DNA from 2 places in the Aeromicrobium sp. EU05-FHT14F07 genome. Region 2 is predicted to be linked to the other one. Evidence: riboswitches for the same ligand, from Rfam matches in the RefSeq annotation. Region 2 holds a riboswitch; the other holds the start of a gene.

Region 1 (9,311 bases), on a different contig from region 2:
GTTGGTGGCGTCGGAGGAGGCGACGTCGGGCTCGGTCATGGCGAACGCCGAGCGGATCTCGCCCTCCAGGAGCGGCTCGAGCCACTGCTCCTTCTGCTCCGGGGTGCCGAACATGGTCAGCACCTCCATGTTGCCCGTGTCGGGCGCGGCGCAGTTGAGCGCGGCGGGCGCGAGCTGGATCGAGCGACCCGTGATCTCGGCGAGCGGCGCGTACTGCAGGTTCGTCAGGCCGCCGCGCTCCGGGTGGCCGGCGAGGAAGAAGTTCCAGAGGCCACGCTCGCGCGCCTCGGCCTTGAGGCCGTCGAGCACGGCCGGCGGGTCCCAGCGATCCTCGGCGTAGAGGGCCTCGATCTGCTCGGCGGCCTCGGCCTCGGCCGGGTAGACGGCCTCGTCCATGAAGGCCTCGAGCTTCGCGATCAGCTCCGTGGTGGTCTCGTCGAAGGCGAAGTGCATGTCAGGCCGCCGCCATCACGTAGACGACCTCGGCGATGCAGACCGGCTTCTCCGCGCCCTCGCGCTCGACGACGAACGTGATGACGGCCTGGGTGCCGATCGGGATGTCGCTGGTCTCCTTGAGCGTCGCCGTCGCGCGCAGCCGCGAGTCGACGGGGACCGGGTTCGGGAAGCGCACCTTGTTGGCGCCGTAGTTCACCCCCATGGCCAGGCCGTTGACCGCGTAGATGTTCTCCGAGAACACCGGCAGCAGCGACAGCGTCAGGTAGCCGTGGGCGATCGTGCCGCCGAACGGGCCGGACGCGGCGCGCTCGGGGTCGACGTGGATCCACTGGTGGTCGCCGGTGGCGTCGGCGAAGGTGTTGATCTGCTCCTGCGTCACGGTGACCCAGTCGCTGGTGCCGAGCTCCTGCCCGGCAGCTGCCTTGAAGTCGTCGAGACTGTCGAACACGCGGGCCATGGGACTACCTCCGGGACAGGTCGCCCTCGGGCGACGACTAAGCGCTTGCTTAGTTCGCAGCCTAGACGACCTCGTCCCCTTTGTGCACCCCCGCGACCTACGTCAGGACGCGTGCGACCACGGGCACGAGCGCCAGCAGGGTCGCGACCACGACGACGGCGGTGTCGCGCACGGTCCATGGCACCCCCTGGGCCCAGGTCCGTCGCGTCGCGGTCGCGAACCCGCGGGCGTCCATCGCGATCGACGTCCGCCCGGCGTCGCGCAGGGCGGCGGCCAGCATGGCGAAGGTGACCGACCCGGCGTGGCGGACGGCCGACACCGGTCCGTCCGGCCCGGTGCCGCGCACGCGGCGTGCCCGGAGCACCTGCTGCACGGTCACGCCGAAGCCGGACACCCGCTGCAGCGACGCGACGAAGGCCGCCACCGGACGACCGGGCAGGTGGAGCCGCTGGGCGAGCTCGTCCCCCAGGTCGGACAGGTCGACGAACGCGACGACCACGGCCCCCGGCCAGGCGAGCACCAGGATCCGCAGCGCCGCCACCGGCGCGTGGTCGGGGTTGCCGAGCCGCCAGGCCGAGTAGGCCACCAGACCCGCGGACACGCCGCACAGTGCGAGGCACGCCACCGGGTAGCGCCAGGACGGCAGGACGAGGAGGCCGGCAAGGGCCCACCCCGTGGCCGCGGCGACGGCGGACGGAAGGTCGCGGACGGCGAAGGAGCCGAGCAGTGCCGCCACCCCGATCCACATCAGGGCCAGCGGGTTCGTCCGAGCCAGGACGCGTCTCATGGGGCCACCTCCACCCGCTCGGCCGCCAGGTCGACGACGTCGGCGTCGTGGGTGGCCGCGGCGACCACGGCGCCCTCGCCCGCCGCGGCGAGCGCGAGCCCGACCACGGCCGCCCACGTGTCCCGGTCCTGACCCACGGTCGGCTCGTCGAGCAGCACGACCTCCGGACGGTGGGCGACGGCCGTCAGCATCGAGACCCGTCGCTGCTCGCCGCCCGAGAGCCGGAACGGGTGCGTGGACGCCAGCGCACCCAGGCCGACGACGTCCAGCAGGGCGTCGACGTCGACGGTGCGCCCGGTCCGGCCGGCGGTGAGCGCGACCTCCTCGCGCACGGTCGCGGCGACGAACCCGTGCTCGGGGACCTGGGACGACCAGCCGACCTGCGCGGCGAGCTCGCGGCTGCGGAGCCGGTGACGTGACGGCGTCACCCGCCCCGACGTCGGCTCGAGGAGCCCGCCGAGGGCGGCGAGCAGCGTCGACTTGCCGGCACCGCTCGGCCCGGTGACGGCCGTGAGCCGGCCCGGGTCCAGCCGGGCGTTCACCCCGTCGAGCGCGCGGGTCCGCGTGACGCCGCGCATCGACCGGCTGGTCAGGTCGACGACGAGGTCCTGCGCCACCACGGACGTCGCCCGCGAGGCGGGCGCGACCAGCCGGGGATCGACCTCCAGGGGCGTGGGCGCGGGCAGGCCCGGCATCCAGAGCCCGAGCCGGCCCATGGCCTCGGCGTGGTCGCGCACGAGCACGTCGGGCGCGACGTCGGCCAGTAGCGCTCCGTCGCGTCCCAGCACCAGCACGCGGTCGACGAGGTCGAGCCACGGACCCATGCGGTGCTCGACGACGAGCAGCGTGGCACCGCGGGCGCCGACAGTCGTGCGCACCGCCTCGCGCACCGACGCGGCATGCTCGGGGTCCAGCATCGACGTCGGCTCGTCCAGCAGCAGCACGTCGGGCTCGACGGCCAGCGCACCGGCGAGGGCCAGGCGCTGCAGCTCGCCGCCGGAGAGCGCCGCCGTCGGGTGCTCCCGGCCGTAGGTCAGGCCGACGTCGGCCAGGGCGCGGTCGACACGGGCCCAGATCTCCGGTCGGGCGAGGGCGCGGTTCTCCGGCCCGAAGGCGACGTCGCGGCCGATCCGCTCGGCCACCACCGCGTCGCCCGGTGCCTGGGGGACGAAGCCGAGGACCCCGCCGACCTCGACCGTGCCGGTCAGGTCGCCCGACAACGTGGTGCCGAGGGCGCCGACGAGCGCGTGGAGCAGCGTGGACTTCCCCGCGCCGCTCGGGCCGAGCAGCATCACCCGCTCGCCGGGGTCGACGCGCACGTCGAGACCGGCGACGACCGGGTGGCGACGACCGAGCGGGCGCCAGGTCAGGCCCTCGACGCGGACCTGACCTGGCCGGAGGTCGCTCAGACCGCGTTCCGCTCGTGCAGCTCGCGGCCGGGGCCGAAGGCGTCGAGCACCCCGGCGCGGGCCAAAGCGCGCACGAGCAGCCAGCCGCCGGCGCCGGCGACGACCGCGCCGGACAGCGCGAAGAACGCGAGGTGGACCAGGCGGTCCGTTCCGGAGAAGACGCCTTCCCAGTAGGCGAACCACTCGTAGACCGAGCCGAACGCACCGGCTCCGGCGCCGGCCAGGACGGCGACGCCGAGGGAGAACCGTCGGTACAGGAACAGCGCGAGGACGAGCTCGGCGCCCAGGCCCTGCACGAGTCCCGAGGCCAGGACGCTCAGCCCCCACTCGGTGCCGCCGGGGACGAGCGCCGAGACCGCAGCGGCGGCGAGCTCGGTCACGAGCGCGGCACCCGGGCGGCGGATGATCAGGCCGGCGACGACACCCGCCAGCAGCCAGGGCCCGGCCAGCAGACCGAGGGACGGCGGGAAGGAGAAGACCGCCAGCGCGCTGATGCCGGCGTAGGCCTTGCCCCAGACCCAGAAGGTGACGCCGATGGCGACGGCGAGCGTCGCGATCGTGACGAGGTCGACGGTGCGGTACCGGAACGCCGACCCCAGGTCGGTGGACGGACGCGTGGATGCAGAACTACTCATCGTGACTCCCTTCGCCGGTGCTAACCGGAGCAGGTTCAAGGGTCTGCGGCTTCTCCGCACTCTCAGCGCCCTCTGCGTGGCGCTCCCCTGTCGTGGTGGGACCAGCCTAGCGGGAACCGGCGCCGTCGAGGGCCACCAGCCACGTGCCGGTCTCCCCGCTCACCACGGGCGGGGCGCCGGGAGGACGGCCGTCCGCCCGGTCGGCGACCTGCCGCGCGGCGGCACCGGCCGCGGCCTCGTCGTCGAACACCTCACAGGTCCCGTCGGCGCCGAGCACGACGTGCACCCCGCGACGCTCCCCCGGCGCGAGCGGCGAGCCGGACCGCAAGGGCCAGTCGTGGGCCACGTTGTGCAGGTGGGGTGCCCGGGCGTGCGCCTCGCTCAGGAGCTCGAACGCCTCCTGCACCGTCCCGACGACGGCCGCCGGTGCGAGCGCATCCTCGTCGGGGCCGAGCTCCACGACCCACGCCCTCGGGTCGGCGACCCTGCTCCCGAACCGCCCCACGTCCCGCTCCCCTCCGGCCCCTGGACTGCGTCACGTCGACACTAGCCTCCGCCGGGGCACGGAGCGGGACGGACGACGGGCGCCCGGTCCGGGGTGGACCGGACGCCCGTCGGCGCGCTCAGCGGGTCAGCGGATGCGCACCCCCTTCGTCGCGCTGGTGCTGCCGGTGAAGGAGCCGTCGCCCGCGTAGACCGTGCGGACGGACAGCGTGCCCTTCGTCCTCGGCGCCTTCAGCGTGGTCACGACCGTGCCACCGGAGAGGCGCATCGTCTTGGCCCAGGTGAACGACTTGGCGCCCGGCGCCTTGACGTACACCCGCACCACGCCCGACGGGGCGACGCCCGCCACGGTCGGCGAGACCGTCGCACGCACCCGGTACGTCGCGCTCCGCTTGACCGACGACGTCGCGTTCGTGACCGTCGTCGTCGCCCGCTTCACGACGGTGACGTCGGCCGTGGCCGTGCCGCTCGCCTCGACCTCGTCCGTGCCGTCGAAGACCGCGCTCACCGTGTGCGAGCCGACCTTCAGCGTGGCCGGGAGCTGGAAGCGTCCCGTGCCCTGCGCGTCGAGCGCGACCGTCACGGGCGTGCCGGCGACGGTGACCGTCACCGTGCCCTCGTCGGCCCCGGCGACCGCCACGGCACCCTCCAACGGGGAGCCGAAGGTGCTCTGCGCCGACGCCATGACCAGCGCGATCGTCGAGGCACCCTTGGTGAGCGTGAACGAGACCGCACCCGACTGCGACGCCTGCGCGGTCGCCGTCTTCGCGAGCGACGCGACCAGCTCGTGCGAGCCGGCCTTGAAGCCGGGCACCGCGAGGGTGGCCGTGCCGTTCTCGACCACCGACGTGCCGAGCACCGTGTCGCCGTCGGCGAAGGTGACGGTGCCGCCGTCGCCGGCCGTGACCGTGGCCGTCAGCGTCACGGGCTGGTTGATCGCCGGGAGCTCCGGGTCGATCGCCAGCTCCGTGGACGTCTCGGTCAGCACCTCGAGCGAGCCGGTCGACGTGAGGCCGTAGCCCGCGCCGACCGCCTTGACGCCCGCCTCGCCGATGGCGAAGTCGGCCGGGACGGTCGCGCTGAGCACGGCCACCCCGGACGGGTCGGCGATCGCGGTGCCGAGCGTGCTCGAGCCGAGCGAGAACGTGACGCCCTCGCCGGACCGGTAGCCCGACGCGGTCAGCGTGACCGCACCACCCGGAGCGGGCGTGGGGTCGTCGACCGTGACGGCGCCGACCTCGGTCGAGTGCGCCAGCTCCTCGCACGGGTCGCCCTGCGCGCCCACCGGCGGCAGTGCCACGGCCGAGCCGGTGACGCCGTCGTCCTCACGGACCGTGAGGTAGCCGAACGCCTTGGCACCCATGACGGCACCGGAGGTGTTGATCGCCGAGACCTTGACCGCCGTGCTCGCCGACGTCGACGCCAGGCTGTCGCCGAGGATCGACCCGGTGACGACCTTGCACGTCTCGCCTGGCGCGAAGGTCACCTTCTCCATCGCGATGCCGCCGCGGCCCGTGGTGGAGCCGAGGACGCTGACGTACGCGACGACCGGCTCGGTCGCGGGCTGCGCCAGGTAGACCCCCACGTCGGCGGTGCCGGCCGAGGCGCCCTCCTCGACGGCCGTGGCGAACACGTTGACGGTGTTCTCCTTCTTCACGGTGGGCGTCCCGAGCGAGGACGACTCCCACGCGAGGTCGGACAGGTACGCCGCGCCGGTGGTCGTGGCGTCCGCGCCGGTCGCGGCCGTCAGCCGCACCTCCCGCACGTCGGCCACGTCGAGCCCGGCGTCCTTCAGCGCCGAGACCGGCACGTTCACCTGCTGCAGCACGATCTTCTTGAGCACCGTCGTCGTCGAGTCCGAGGGTGCCGGCATGCGCACGAGGGCGTACGGGTTGAGCGCCGAGACCTTCGACGACCACGTCACGCCGGAGCCGTCCTTGACCGCGAGGGTCAGGTCGGTGCCGGTCACGACGGTCTCGTCGGCGGCCACCTTCAGCGACAGCCGGTCGAACCCGCTCGCGTCGCGCTTGGCCTTCGGCACCGTCACCAGCACGGCACCCGTGTCGCCGGTCCAGGTGAACCGGGTGACGGGTGTCGCGGGCACGTTGCCGCCGTTGCTGGCGGGCGTCCAGTGCGGCACCTGCGACGACGCGAGCGTCGAGCAGGCGGGAGCCGCGGCCGGGATGGTGCGACCCGCCAGGCTCGCGCAGGGCTGCGCCGTGGCCAGTCCCGACGTGCGCACGAGCGAGCTGGTCGACTCGAACGACGTCAGGGTCGAGCGCGCCGACGAGGGCGCGGTCGTGACGGTGCGGACGTCGGCGTTCCCGACGACCTCCGGGCGCGTGCCCGAGCCGTCGAACATCGGCAGGAACTGCTTCTCGTCACCGAGCGTCAGCCGGAACCAGCCGGCCATGTAGGCGGTGCCCAGGTCGTACTGCGCGTCGGCCGACAGGCGGATCGACGTCGCGGCGACGGCCGGGACCGGACCACACGTCTGGTTCGTCGACGTGGCGCCCCAGTCGTCGCTGACGCCGGCCGGGAACTTCCCGGGCGTCCAGACGGTGTTGAAGAAGTTGTGGTTCGCGCCCATGACCCAGGTGGCGGCCCGCAGCGCGTCGTCGTCGAACGCGTAGCGCGAGTCGTCCAGCATGTGCTGACCCTGCTGGTTCGACACGTCGCCGTCGCAGTACGGCAGGACGACGTTGAGCGGCACGTTCGGCACCGTCATGCGACCGAAGTCGACCGGCGCGAGCGGCAGCAGGCTCTTGATGCCGAACGGCTCGTCGAGCGCCGCGTTCAGCGTGGCCGCCGAGGTGATGCCCTCACCACCGCGCGAGTGGCCCATGAGGCCCACCTCGGACAGGTCGAAGCGGCCCTGCAGGTCGGCCGCGGTGAGCGGGTCCTGCAGTGCATCGTCGAGGGTGACGTCGAGGTCGCGGGCGTCGTCGTGCAGCGTCACCGGCTGGCCGGCGTCGGCCTCGCGCAGCAGCGACAGCGTGTCGAGGACCAGCTGACCGCGCGCCTGGGCGCCCTGGTCGGGCGAGCGCGGGTTGTCGTTCGCGTTCACGGCGTTGGCCGAGATCGAGATGACGGCGTAGCCGTGGCTCGCGAGGGCCTGCCCGGTGCCGTCGTAGCCGGCGTAGCTCGGGATCGACAGCGGGCGCGTGCCCGAGCACGGCCACGCGAGCGACGCGCTGGAGCTGCCCTCGGCGTAGCAGGTGGAGTGGCGCCCGTGCAGCAGCAGGACGACGGGGCGCTTCCCGCCCGTCTTGGGCAGGTAGAGCCGGCCCTGCATCTCGCCGCGCACGCCGCCGATGTTGGCGAGTGCGACGGACTGCGTGCCGAAGTCGTAGTCGGCCTGCGTGTACTCGTAGGAGCCGGTCGAGGCGGGGTTCGCGTCGAGCGTCTCTAGGGTGGAGGGGTCGGCGAGCTCCTCCGGCTGGGCCACCTCGCCGGTGCGCTCGGCCTTGGCGGAGGCGCTGCGGCTCGCCCAGCCGGCCTCGACGCTGGTCGCGTCGGCGACGGCGGGGTCGCTGGTCAGCACGGTGAGCGTGTCGCCCTTCAGCGACTCGGTGGCGATGCCGATCTCCTTGCCGTCGACGACGAGCGTGGGGGCGTCGTCCTTGACGGGCAGGGGGGCGTCGAGCTCGAGCGTGACGGCATAGCCGCCCGGAGCGCGATCGACGCTGAAGTCGGAGCCCGACGCCACGGTGGCGCCGACGGCGCTCGTGGTGCCCAGGGCTCCCAGGAAGGTCGCGGTCAGCGTGGCGGTCAGCAGTCCGCCGGCGACCCGTCGCATGGATGCGTGCACAGGTGGTGTCTCCCTCGTGTTCGGCGACCGCGCCCAGGGGGTGGCACGGCTCGCGCGCCCAGCCTGGAGGGGTCGCGTTTCACGCAGGACGCGTCCGCGGACCCCACGACGTTACGTTTGTTGCCGCGACGAACAATTTCGTGACGATGTGAGGAAACTGCCCCGGACCAGTGCGGCTCCTGCTACTCGCACGGAGCGCGAGCAGGGTCAGGCGGGTCCGACGAGGTCGGTGCGCCCGAACATCTCGGCGGTCTGACGAGCGGTCGGGTGACCCGCGTCAGGGTCGGCGCCGGCCTCGAGGAGCACGCGCACGACGTCGTCCTCGCCCTTGAACACGGCACCCGCGAGCGGACTCTGGCCCCGGTCGTTCAGGGCGTCGACGGCGGCGCCCCGCCGCACCAGGGCCGCGACGGTGTCGGCGTGGCCGTGGTAGGCGGCGAGCATGAGCGCGGTGTTGCCCGACGCGTCCGTCAGGTCGACGGGCACGCCGGCGTCCACGTGTGCCACGAGCCGCTCGGTGCGCCCCTCCCTCGCGTCGTCCAGCAGGGACTGCGCGAGCTCGACGGCACGCGGGTCGAGAGGGGAGCCGTCGGCGGTGGCGCTCATGTCGCGACCGTAGGACGACGCCGGCGTCCGCGCATCCCGCGACCCGCCTCGGAAGGGCGGCCCCGGCGGCTTTTGGCCAAACCGCCGGGGTCTCCCGTCCGTCGCTTACCCGTTCGCCGCTGGTTCATGAGCGACCGTCGTCGTGGAGCGCGGGCGCCTACGCTGGGGCCATGACCGTCGCGAAGGACCTCCTGCTGGTCGCGACCGACCCGCGGACGGGCCGGGTGCGGCTCGCGACGACGGCGACCGAGCCCGCGCTGGGTGGGGCCGCGCTCATCGACCTGGTGCTGCTCGGACGACTGCGGCTGGTCGGCGCAGGACGCAAGTCGCGCGTCGAGGTCGTCGACCGCACGCCCGTGGCCGACCCGCCGCTGCAGGCCGCCTTCGCGCGGGTCTGGCAGCAGGGTCGGCTCACGCCGAAGAGCACCATCTCCCGCCTCGGCCGCCGACAGCGCAAGGTCCTGCTCGCCGATCTCGAGACCGCCGGCGCGCTCCGCCGCCAGCGGCGCCTGCTGCTCGAGCGGTACGACGTCGGGGACCCCGTGCACCGCGACGACCTGGTCGCGCGGCTGCGCGCCGTCCTGCTGCAGCAGCAGCCCGCCGACGAGACGACGGGGCCGCTGGTGGGGCTGCTGCTGGCCATCGG
Region 2 (9,311 bases):
ACGGAAGTGGTCACGAGGCCGAGCAGCGACACGCTGACGGGCGCCCAGAGCCTCGTCCGGTCGCTCGAGCACGCCGGTGTCGAGGTCATCTTCGGCATCCCCGGCGGCGCGATCCTCCCCGCCTACGACCCGCTCTTCGACTCGAGCATCCGGCACGTGCTGGTGCGCCACGAGCAGGGCGCGGGCCACGCGGCGCAGGGCTACGCCATGGTCACCGGTCGGGTCGGCGTCTGCATGGCCACCTCCGGCCCCGGCGCGACGAACCTCGTCACGGCCATCGCCGACGCCTACATGGACTCCGTGCCGATCGTCGCGATCACCGGCCAGGTGTCGTCGAGCCTCATCGGCACCGACGGCTTCCAGGAGGCCGACATCCGCGGCATCACGATGCCGATCACCAAGCACAGCTACCTCGTGACCGACCCCGCCGACATCCCCACCGTCGTCGCGGAGGCGTTCCACATCGCCAGCACCGGCCGTCCCGGACCGGTCCTCGTCGACGTCGCGAAGGACGCGCTGCAGGCCACCACGACCTTCCACTGGCCGAACGAGCTCGCGCTGCCGGGCTACCGTCCCACCACGCGCCCCCACGGCAAGCAGGTGCGTGAGGCAGCACGTCTCATCGCCGCCGCGGAGCGCCCGGTGCTCTACGTGGGCGGCGGCGTCATCAAGGCCGACGCCGCGGCCGAGCTGGCGATGCTCGTCGAGCTCACCGGCATCCCGGTCGTCACCACGCTCATGGCGCGCGGCGCGTTCCCCGACAGCCACGAGCTGCACCTCGGCATGCCGGGCATGCACGGCACGGTCGCCGCCGTGGCCGCCCTGCAGAAGTCCGACCTGCTGATCTCGCTCGGCGCCCGCTTCGACGATCGCGTCACCGGCCAGCTGGAGACCTTCGCGCCCGGCGCCAAGGTCATCCACGCCGACATCGACCCCGCCGAGATCGGGAAGAACCGCGAGGTCGACGTGCCCATCGTGGGCGACTGCCGCGAGGTCATCGCCGACCTCGTCGTCACGCTGCGCAAGCAGGCCGACGAGACCGGCACCCAGGGCGACTACAGCGCCTGGCGCCAGCAGATGCTCGCGGTCAAGGGCAAGTTCCCCGTCGCCTACGACACACCCGGCGAGGGCCTCGCGCCCCAGACCGTGATCGAGCGCATCAGCGCCATCGCGGGCCCCGAGGCCACCTACGTCGCAGGCGTCGGCCAGCACCAGATGTGGGCCACGCACTTCATCGACTTCGAGCGCCCGCGCCAGTGGCTCAACTCCGGCGGTGCCGGCACCATGGGCTACTCGGTGCCCGCTGCGATGGGCGCGCAGGTCGGCCTGCCCGGCTCCGTCGTGTGGGCGATCGACGGCGACGGCTGCTTCCAGATGACCAACCAGGAGCTCGCCACCTGCGCGCTCGAGGGCATCCCGATCAAGGTCGCCGTCATCAACAACTCCTCGCTGGGCATGGTGCGCCAGTGGCAGACCCTGTTCTACGAGGGCCGCTACTCCAACACCGACCTCAACACCGGCCCGGAGTCGATCGGCGCGCGCCGCATCCCCGACTTCGTCAAGCTCGCCGACGCGTACGGCTGCGTCGGCCTGCGGTGCGACAGCCCCGACCAGCTCGACGCCACCATCGAGCAGGCCATGGCCATCACCGACCGCCCGGTCGTCATCGACTTCGTGGTCGAGCGCGACGCGATGGTCTGGCCGATGGTCGCCGCCGGCACCAGCAACGACGACATCAAGATCGCGCGCGACCTCGCGCCCGAGTGGGAGGACGAGGACCTGTGAGCGATCGACAGCGAGAGGCCCGGGAGACCGCATGACCACCCAGCACACCCTCAGCGTCCTGGTGGAGAACACGCCCGGCGTGCTCGCGCGCGTCTCGAGCCTGTTCATGCGCCGCGGGTTCAACATCGACTCCCTCGCGGTCGGCCCCACCGAGATCCCCGAGATCTCCCGCATGACGATCGTCGTGAACGTCGACGAGCTGCCGCTGGAGCAGGTCACCAAGCAGCTCAACAAGCTCGTCAACGTCCTCAAGATCGTCGAGCTCGACTCGTCCTCCGCCGTGGAGCGCGAGCTCATGCTCATCAAGGTCCGCACCGACGCCCAGACCCGCGGCCAGGTGCTCGAGACCGTCCAGCTGTTCCGCGCCAAGGTGGTCGACGTGTCCACGGACGCCGTCACCATCGAGGCCACCGGCGACTCCGGCAAGCTCACGGCCATGCTCAACGTGCTCGAGCCGTTCGGCATCCGCGAGATCGCCCAGTCCGGTCGCGTCGCGATCGGACGCGGCGCCCGCTCGATCACCGACCGCACGCTGCGGACGGTGCCGGGCCACCAGAGCGCCTGAACCACCCCGAACCCCACCACGACACAGGAGAAAACCAGTGGCCGAGCTGTTCTACGACGACGACGCAGACCTCAGCATCATCCAGGGCAAGCAGGTGGCCGTCATCGGCTACGGCAGCCAGGGGCACGCGCACGCCCTCAACCTGCGCGACTCGGGCGTCGACGTCCGCATCGGCCTGGCCCCGGGCTCCAAGAGCCGCGAGAAGGCCGAGGCCGAGGGCCTGCGCGTCCTCGACGTCGCCGAGGCCGTGGAGGAGGCCGACGTCATCGTCGTGCTGACCCCGGACCAGGTCCAGCGCCACGTGTACGCCGAGTCGATCGAGCCGAACCTCGTCGACGGCGACGCCCTCGTCTTCGGCCACGGCTTCAACATCCGCTACGGCTACGTCAAGCCCCCGGCCGGCGTCGACGTGCTGCTCGTCGCCCCGAAGGCGCCCGGCCACACCGTGCGCCGCGAGTTCGTCGCCGGACGCGGCATCCCCGACATCATCGCGGTCGAGCAGGACGCCACGCACGGCGCCTGGGACCTCGCCCTGTCCTACGCGAAGGCGATCGGCGGCACCCGCGCCGGCGTCATCAAGACGACCTTCACCGAGGAGACCGAGACCGACCTCTTCGGCGAGCAGGCCGTGCTCTGCGGTGGCATGTCCCACCTCGTGCAGGCCGGGTTCGAGACCCTCACCGAGGCCGGCTACCAGCCGGAGATCGCCTACTTCGAGGTGCTCCACGAGCTCAAGCTCATCGTCGACCTCATGTGGGAGGGCGGCATCGCCAAGCAGCGCTGGAGCATCTCCGACACGGCCGAGTACGGCGACTACGTGTCCGGCCCCCGCGTCATCGACGCCTCGGTCAAGGAGCGCATGCAGGCCGTCCTCGCCGACATCCAGGACGGCACCTTCGCCAAGCGCTTCATCGACGACCAGGACAACGGCGCCGCCGAGTTCCTCGCCCTGCGCGAGCAGGAGGCCCAGCACCCCATCGAGGCCACCGGCAAGGTGCTGCGCTCCCACTTCTCGTGGAAGCAGCAGGATGCCGACTACGTCGAGGGCTCTGCAGCTCGTTGACGGCTCCGGCGTCGGGGCTGCTCGTTGACGCCTCCGGCGTCGGGGCCGCTCGTTGACCCCGACCCCACGAAGGCCCCCGTCCACCGGACGGGGGCCTTCGCTATGGTCGACGTGTCCGGGGTGCCCCGCAGGGGCTGAGATGACACCCGCCGAACCTGATCCGGTTAGCACCGGCGCGAGGGAGACACATGGATCCGACGTCTGCCGTCACGACGGCCCTGCGCGAGCGGACCCCGCTCGTCCAGTGCCTCACGAACTACGTCTCGATGGACCTGGCGGCCAACGTGCTGTCCGCCGCGGGCGCCTCGCCCGCGATGGTCCACGACCCCCACGAGTCCGCCGAGATGGCAGGGCTCGCCGACGCCGTCTGCGTCAACATCGGCACGCCGTCCCCACGGTGGGCCGACGGCATGCGCCTCGCCGCCGAGCGGGCGCACGACGACGCCACGCCGTGGGTGCTCGACCCTGTCGCCGTCGGCGCCACGGCCTACCGCCGCGAGCTCGTCGCCGACCTGCTCCAGCACCGCCCCACCGTCGTGCGGGGCAACGCGGGGGAGGTGCTGACGCTCGCCGGCGCCCTCGGCGGCTCGCGCGGCGTCGACAGCATCGCCAGCGCGCACGACGCGCACGACGCGGCCGTGCTCGTCGCCCGCGAGCACGGCTGCGTCGTCGTGGTGAGCGGCGAGGTCGACGTCGTCACCGACGGCGACCGCACGCTCCACGTGGTCGGCGGCCACCCGTGGATGCCGATGATCACCGCGCTCGGCTGCTCGTCGAGCGCCCTCGTCGCCGCGGCCTGTGCCGTCGTCGACGACCCGCTCGAGGCTGCTGCGGGAGCCATGGGCCTGCTGGCGGCCTCCGGCACCTCGGCGGCCGAGGTCGCGCAGGGTCCGGGCAGCCTGCGGGTCGCGCTGGTCGACCGGCTGGCCGACCCTCACGGGCTGGAGCTCGTCGGACGCGTCCGTCCGGTGCCGGCATGAGGGGCGGGCCCGACCTCCGCCTCTACCTCGTCACGGACCCGTCGTTCGGCGTCGACCTGCGCCGGGTGGTCGTCCCCGCGGTCGAGGGCGGTGTCACCTGCGTGCAGGTCCGCGACAAGCGGGCCTCGCCGGCCCAGGTCCGTGCCCAGGTGATCCTGCTGCGCGAGGCGCTCGCCGGCTCGGGCGTGCCCGTGCTCGCGAACGACCACGTCCTCCCGGAGGCCGACGGGGTGCACGGGGGACGCGCGGACGCCCACCCGACGGTGCTGCGGGCGGCGACCGGCCCCGACGCCGTCGTGGGCTGGTCGGTCGGGACCCTCGAGCAGCTCGACGACGCGGCAGCCCTGGCTGCGTGCACCTACGTGGCCGTGAGTCCCGTCCACGACACGCCCACGAAGGACGACACGGGGCCGCCCCTCGGTCTCGCCGGCGTCGCCTCGGTGGCGGTCCGGGTGGGTGGACGGCTCCCCGTCGTCGGCATCGGCGGCCTGGACGAGACCACGGCGGGGCCGGCCGTGCGCGCGGGGCTCGACGGCGTCGCCGTGGTGCGCGCGGTGGGCGCCGACCCCGACCCGCGGGCCGCCGCCGCTCGGCTGCGTCGGGTCGTCGACGCGGCTCTCGCCGCCCGCCGCGAGGAGGCGTCGGCATGACGGGACGTGAACCGGTGGTGCTGACCGTCGCGGGGTCCGACCCGTCCGGGGGAGCGGGCATCCAGGCCGACCTCAAGACGGCCACGGCCCTCGGCGTGTACGGGGCCAGCGTCGTGACCGCCGTGACCGTGCAGGACACGACCGGCGTGCGCGGGGTGCACGAGGTGCCGCTCGACGTCGTCCGCGGCCAGCTCGAGGCGGTGCTCGAGGACCTCGACGTCCGCGTGGTCAAGGTGGGCATGCTGGGCTCGCCGGAGCTGGTCGAGCTGGTCGCCGAGCTGCTCGCCGACGTGCCCGCGCTCGTCGTCGACCCCGTCATGGTCTCGACGTCCGGCCACCGGCTGCTGCCGCGCGAGGCCGAGGCGGCGGTGCGCGACCTCCTGCTCCCGCGCGCGACCCTGGTGACGCCGAACCTGCCGGAGGCCGCGGTGCTCTCGGGCCTGCCCGCCGCGACCGACCCTGACGCGCTGGCGCGGGCGCTGCTCGCCCTGGGCCCTGGTGCCGTCCTCCTGAAGGGCGGCCACGGCGACGGGCCGGCGAGCGACGACCTGCTCGTCGAGCGTCGCGGCAGCACCTGGTTCCGCGCGCCGCGGATCGACACCCCGCACACCCACGGCACCGGGTGCACGCTCTCGGCCGCGGTCGCGACGAGGCTGGCCCTCGGTGACCCGCTGGTCGAGGCGGTCGGCGCCGCGAAGGCCTACCTCGCAGAGGCGCTGGCGTCGGGTGCGCGCAGGAGCGTCGGGCGCGGCCGGGGACCCGTGGACCACCTCGTCCGTCTGCGGGCGGTGACCTCGTGAGCACCTCGTTCTCCGCACGGGCCTGGGCGCACGTGGCCGACCGCTACGCCGACGTCTGCCGGCACCCGTTCGTCACCGGCCTGGCCGACGGGACGCTGCCCGACTCCGTGTTCGCCCACTACCTGGCCGACGACGCGCACTACCTCGCCGGCTACGCGCGCACGCTCGCGAGGGTCGCGTCGCGGCTCCCCGACGTCGACGACGTCGGCGCCTGGGCCGGCTTCGCGGCAGGCGCCGTCGAGGCCGAGCGGTCGTTGCACGTGGGGGAGCTCGCACGGCGCGACGTCGACCCGGACTCCCACGATCCCTCCGCCGCGTGCCGCGCGTACGTGGGCATGCTCGCCGACCACGCAGCAGGGTCGCCCGTCGAGGTGGCGGTCGCCGCCGTGCTCCCGTGCTTCCGCGTGTACGCGGAGGTGGGGCAGCACCTGGCAGCGACCGCGGCCGACCTCGACTCCCACCCTTACGCCGCGTGGATCCGCACGTACGACGACCCGGCGTTCGCGGCGTCCGTGCTGCGGGCCGAGGCCACCGCCGACCGGCTGGCGGTCGACAGCCCGCATGTCGACCTCATGCTGGCCGCGTACGCCGACGCCACCGACCGCGAGTGGCACTTCTGGGACGCCTCCTGGCGCGCCACCACCTGACGACGTCCCCACGATTCGGTACGTCATCGCCCGAACCGTTGCGCGGAACGGGCGATGACGTACCGAATCGTGGGGGGTTAGGCGATGAGGTCGACGGCGGGACCCGTCGTGTCGCAGCGTCGGCCCGACGCGACGACGGACCACGCGCGGGCGAGCCGCTCGACCGCCTCGACGCCGACGTGCTCGGGCAAGGTGCACGGCAGGCGCAGGCGACGTTCGCCGGCGCTCGGCGCGCCCAGCGTGAACCGTGGCCCCGGGGTCAGGTGCAGCCCCTCCTGGGCGGCCGCCGCCACGAGCAGGCTCGAGGACCGGCTCGGCAGGCCGACCCACAGGTTCGGTCCGCCGGCGGGCACCGGGACCTCCCAGTCGGGCAACCGGTCGGCCAGCGCGTGGACCAGCGCCGACCGTTGGCCCCGCAGCCGGGTGACGGTCTCGTCGAAGAGGTGCCTGTGGTGCCGCAGCACCTCCGCGGCCACCAGCTGGTCGAACGCGGCCGTGCCGAGGTCGTGGCGCATGCGCGACTGCAGCAGCGCCGTGACGTGCCGACGGGGGGCGCGGATCCAGCCGATCCGCAGACCGCCCCACAGCACCTTCGACAGGGAGTCGACGACGATCGCGTCGGGGTCGTGGGCGGCGTACGACGTCGGCAGCCCCTCGCCGGCGAGGTCGAGACGACGCATCGACTCGTCCACGACCGTCAGCACGCCGTGGCGGCGCAGCGTCCGGGCGAGCCGCAGGCGTGTGCCCTCCGGCATCACCGCGCCGGTCGGGTTGTGGAAGTCGGGGATCAGGTACGCGGCGTCGACGTGCGGGGCCTTCGTCGCCGCCGCCTCCAGGTCCCACGGGTCGTCGCCGATCGGCAGGGGAGCGGTGCGGTACCCGAAACCGGTCAGCGACTCGACCCCGTGCGGGTACGACGTGCCCTCCACGAGGAGGCCGGCGCCGGGTCGTCCGAAGGTGCGCCCGACCAGGGAGATCGCCCCCTGGGCGCCGTTGGTGACGATCACCTGGTCCGGGTCGGTCGGGATGCCGGCCTGGGTGTACTCGGCGGCGACGAGCTCGCGCAGGGCGGGCAGGCCGTCGGGCAGGTAGCCCGACGTGGTGAGCAGCGACGGTAGCTGCTCGGCGGCCGCCTGGAACGCGCGGGTCAGGCCGGAGGGTCCCGTCGGTGCGGAGAAGGTCATCGCGATCGTGTCGGGGTCGTCGGGGTCGACGATGAGGCTGCTCGCCGTGGCCGACGTGGTGGGCACACGGAGCACGCTGCCGCTGCCCTGGCGGGAGTGCAGGACGCCACGACGTCGCAGCTCGTCGTACGCGCGCGTGGTGGTGGTGCGACTCAGCCCCATCGCCTGGGCGAGCGCGCGCTCGCTGGGCAGCCGCGTGCCGTCGAGCAGTCGACCGTCGACCACGAGCAGCCGGATGCTGTCGGCGAGGGTGCGGTAGGCCGGGCCCTCGGGGAGCGTGCCGATCAGCGCCGCGAGCCGGAAGGCGGAGGTACGGGGGTCCACCCGCCCAGCATGCCCCGACAATGGACCCGGATGAAAGGGCCATTCATGGCCAAGTGGCTGCAACCACCTCTCGTCGAGTGGCTCTGTCGCACCAGGCCACCGAGGCCCGAGCCTGGAGGCATGCTCCTCGTCCTCCTGCTGCTCCTGGCCTGCGTGCCCTCGGCGCTCGGCCTGTGCGCCGTGTCCCGCGACGGCTACGGCGTGCGTCCACCACCGGCCTCACGCCACGACCAGGAGGCGAGGCGGACATGGCCCCGATGACGCGCCGGCTCGGCCAGCTCGTGCTCGGCCTGTGGCTCTACGGCGCCACCATGGCCCTGATGGTCGAGTCCGGGCTGGGGCTCGACCCGTGGGACGTGTTCCACGAGGGACTCACCCACCACCTGCCGCTGACCTTCGGCCAGGTCGTGATCCTGGTCGGCGCCGTGGTCCTGCTCCTGTGGGTGCCGCTGCGCCAGCGTCCCGGCATCGGCACCGTGCTCAACGTGCTGCTCATCGGCGTCGCGGTCGACGTCACGCTCGCCTGGCTGCCGACGCCCGACCACGTCGCCGTGCAGGTGGCCTTCCTGCTGCTCGGCGTCGTGGGGAACGGGCTGGCCGGCGCCCTCTACATCGGCGCCGACCTCGGCACCGGCCCCCGCGACGGGCTCTGGACCGGGCTCGTGCGACGCACCGGCCGCAGCGTCCGGCAGGTCCGCACGGGTCTGGAGCTGGGCGTGCTCCTCGTGGGGTTCGTGCTCGGCGGGACGGTGGGCATCGGCACCGTCGTCTACGCGCTCGTGATCGGGCCCGTCGTGCAGCTGTTCCTGCCGTGGGTGCAGGTGCGCCGCGTCCGGGAGTCCCGTGAGGTCAGCGTCGCGTCGCGATGACGAGGGACGCACCCTCGTCGATGAGCAGCTCGACCGCGGCGAAGCGCTCGTCGGTGAGCCACTGCTCCCGCACGACGTCGACCTGGCCGTCGACGATCGGCGGCCAGTGGACGGACGGCGCGAAGTCGTCGAGGACGGCGATGCCGCCCGGCTCGAGCAGGTTCGCGAGGACGTCGATCTGCTCCATGACCTCGCGGACATCGACGAAGAGCAGCGAGAAGGGGGCGTGCTCCTCCAGCGCCGACCAGTCGCCCGCCACGATCTCGACGTTGTCGACGTCGGCGAAGATCTGCTGCACGTCGCCGGCGAGCGACGGGTCGAGCTCGGCGCTGACGATGCGGGCCTCCTTGCGCGCACCGCTGGAGAGCCACGCCGACCCGACGCCGGTGCCGGTGCCGAGCTCGGCCAGCGTGCCGGAGCGCGAGGCGGCGAGTGCGGCCAGGA

Evidence for each region. Region 2 has a riboswitch for thiamine pyrophosphate ahead of thiM (hydroxyethylthiazole kinase). Riboswitches for the same ligand answer to the same signal wherever they lie in the genome.
Region 1: linked by a shared signal. The riboswitch ahead of AC3WRM_RS04255 (ECF transporter S component) and the one ahead of thiM (hydroxyethylthiazole kinase) in region 2 are both predicted to bind thiamine pyrophosphate.

Annotation. Positions count from the first base shown of each region.
Region 1 covers NZ_JBYTCR010000003.1:83,962-93,272, forward strand. The annotation lists gene AC3WRM_RS04235 (acyl-CoA dehydrogenase family protein) at 1-453, opposite strand, end outside; gene AC3WRM_RS04240 (MaoC family dehydratase) at 455-913, opposite strand; gene AC3WRM_RS04245 (energy-coupling factor transporter transmembrane component T family protein) at 1,011-1,700, opposite strand; gene AC3WRM_RS04250 (ATP-binding cassette domain-containing protein) at 1,697-3,019, opposite strand; gene AC3WRM_RS04255 (ECF transporter S component) at 3,106-3,744, opposite strand; TPP riboswitch at 3,734-3,843, opposite strand; gene AC3WRM_RS04260 (hypothetical protein) at 3,851-4,249, opposite strand; gene AC3WRM_RS04265 (Ig-like domain repeat protein) at 4,376-8,047, opposite strand; gene AC3WRM_RS04270 (ankyrin repeat domain-containing protein) at 8,267-8,665, opposite strand; gene AC3WRM_RS04275 (GOLPH3/VPS74 family protein) at 8,836-9,311, shown strand, end outside.
Region 2 covers NZ_JBYTCR010000005.1:13,263-22,573, forward strand. The annotation lists gene AC3WRM_RS06380 (acetolactate synthase large subunit) at 1-1,785, shown strand, start outside; gene ilvN (acetolactate synthase small subunit) at 1,817-2,350, shown strand; gene ilvC (ketol-acid reductoisomerase) at 2,388-3,413, shown strand; TPP riboswitch at 3,520-3,613, shown strand; gene thiM (hydroxyethylthiazole kinase) at 3,602-4,393, shown strand; gene AC3WRM_RS06400 (thiamine phosphate synthase) at 4,390-5,043, shown strand; gene thiD (bifunctional hydroxymethylpyrimidine kinase/phosphomethylpyrimidine kinase) at 5,040-5,843, shown strand; gene AC3WRM_RS06410 (TenA family protein) at 5,840-6,490, shown strand; gene yczR (MocR-like transcription factor YczR) at 6,568-7,998, opposite strand; gene AC3WRM_RS06420 (hypothetical protein) at 8,119-8,259, shown strand; gene yczE (membrane protein YczE) at 8,247-8,867, shown strand; gene AC3WRM_RS06430 (O-methyltransferase) at 8,848-9,311, opposite strand, start outside.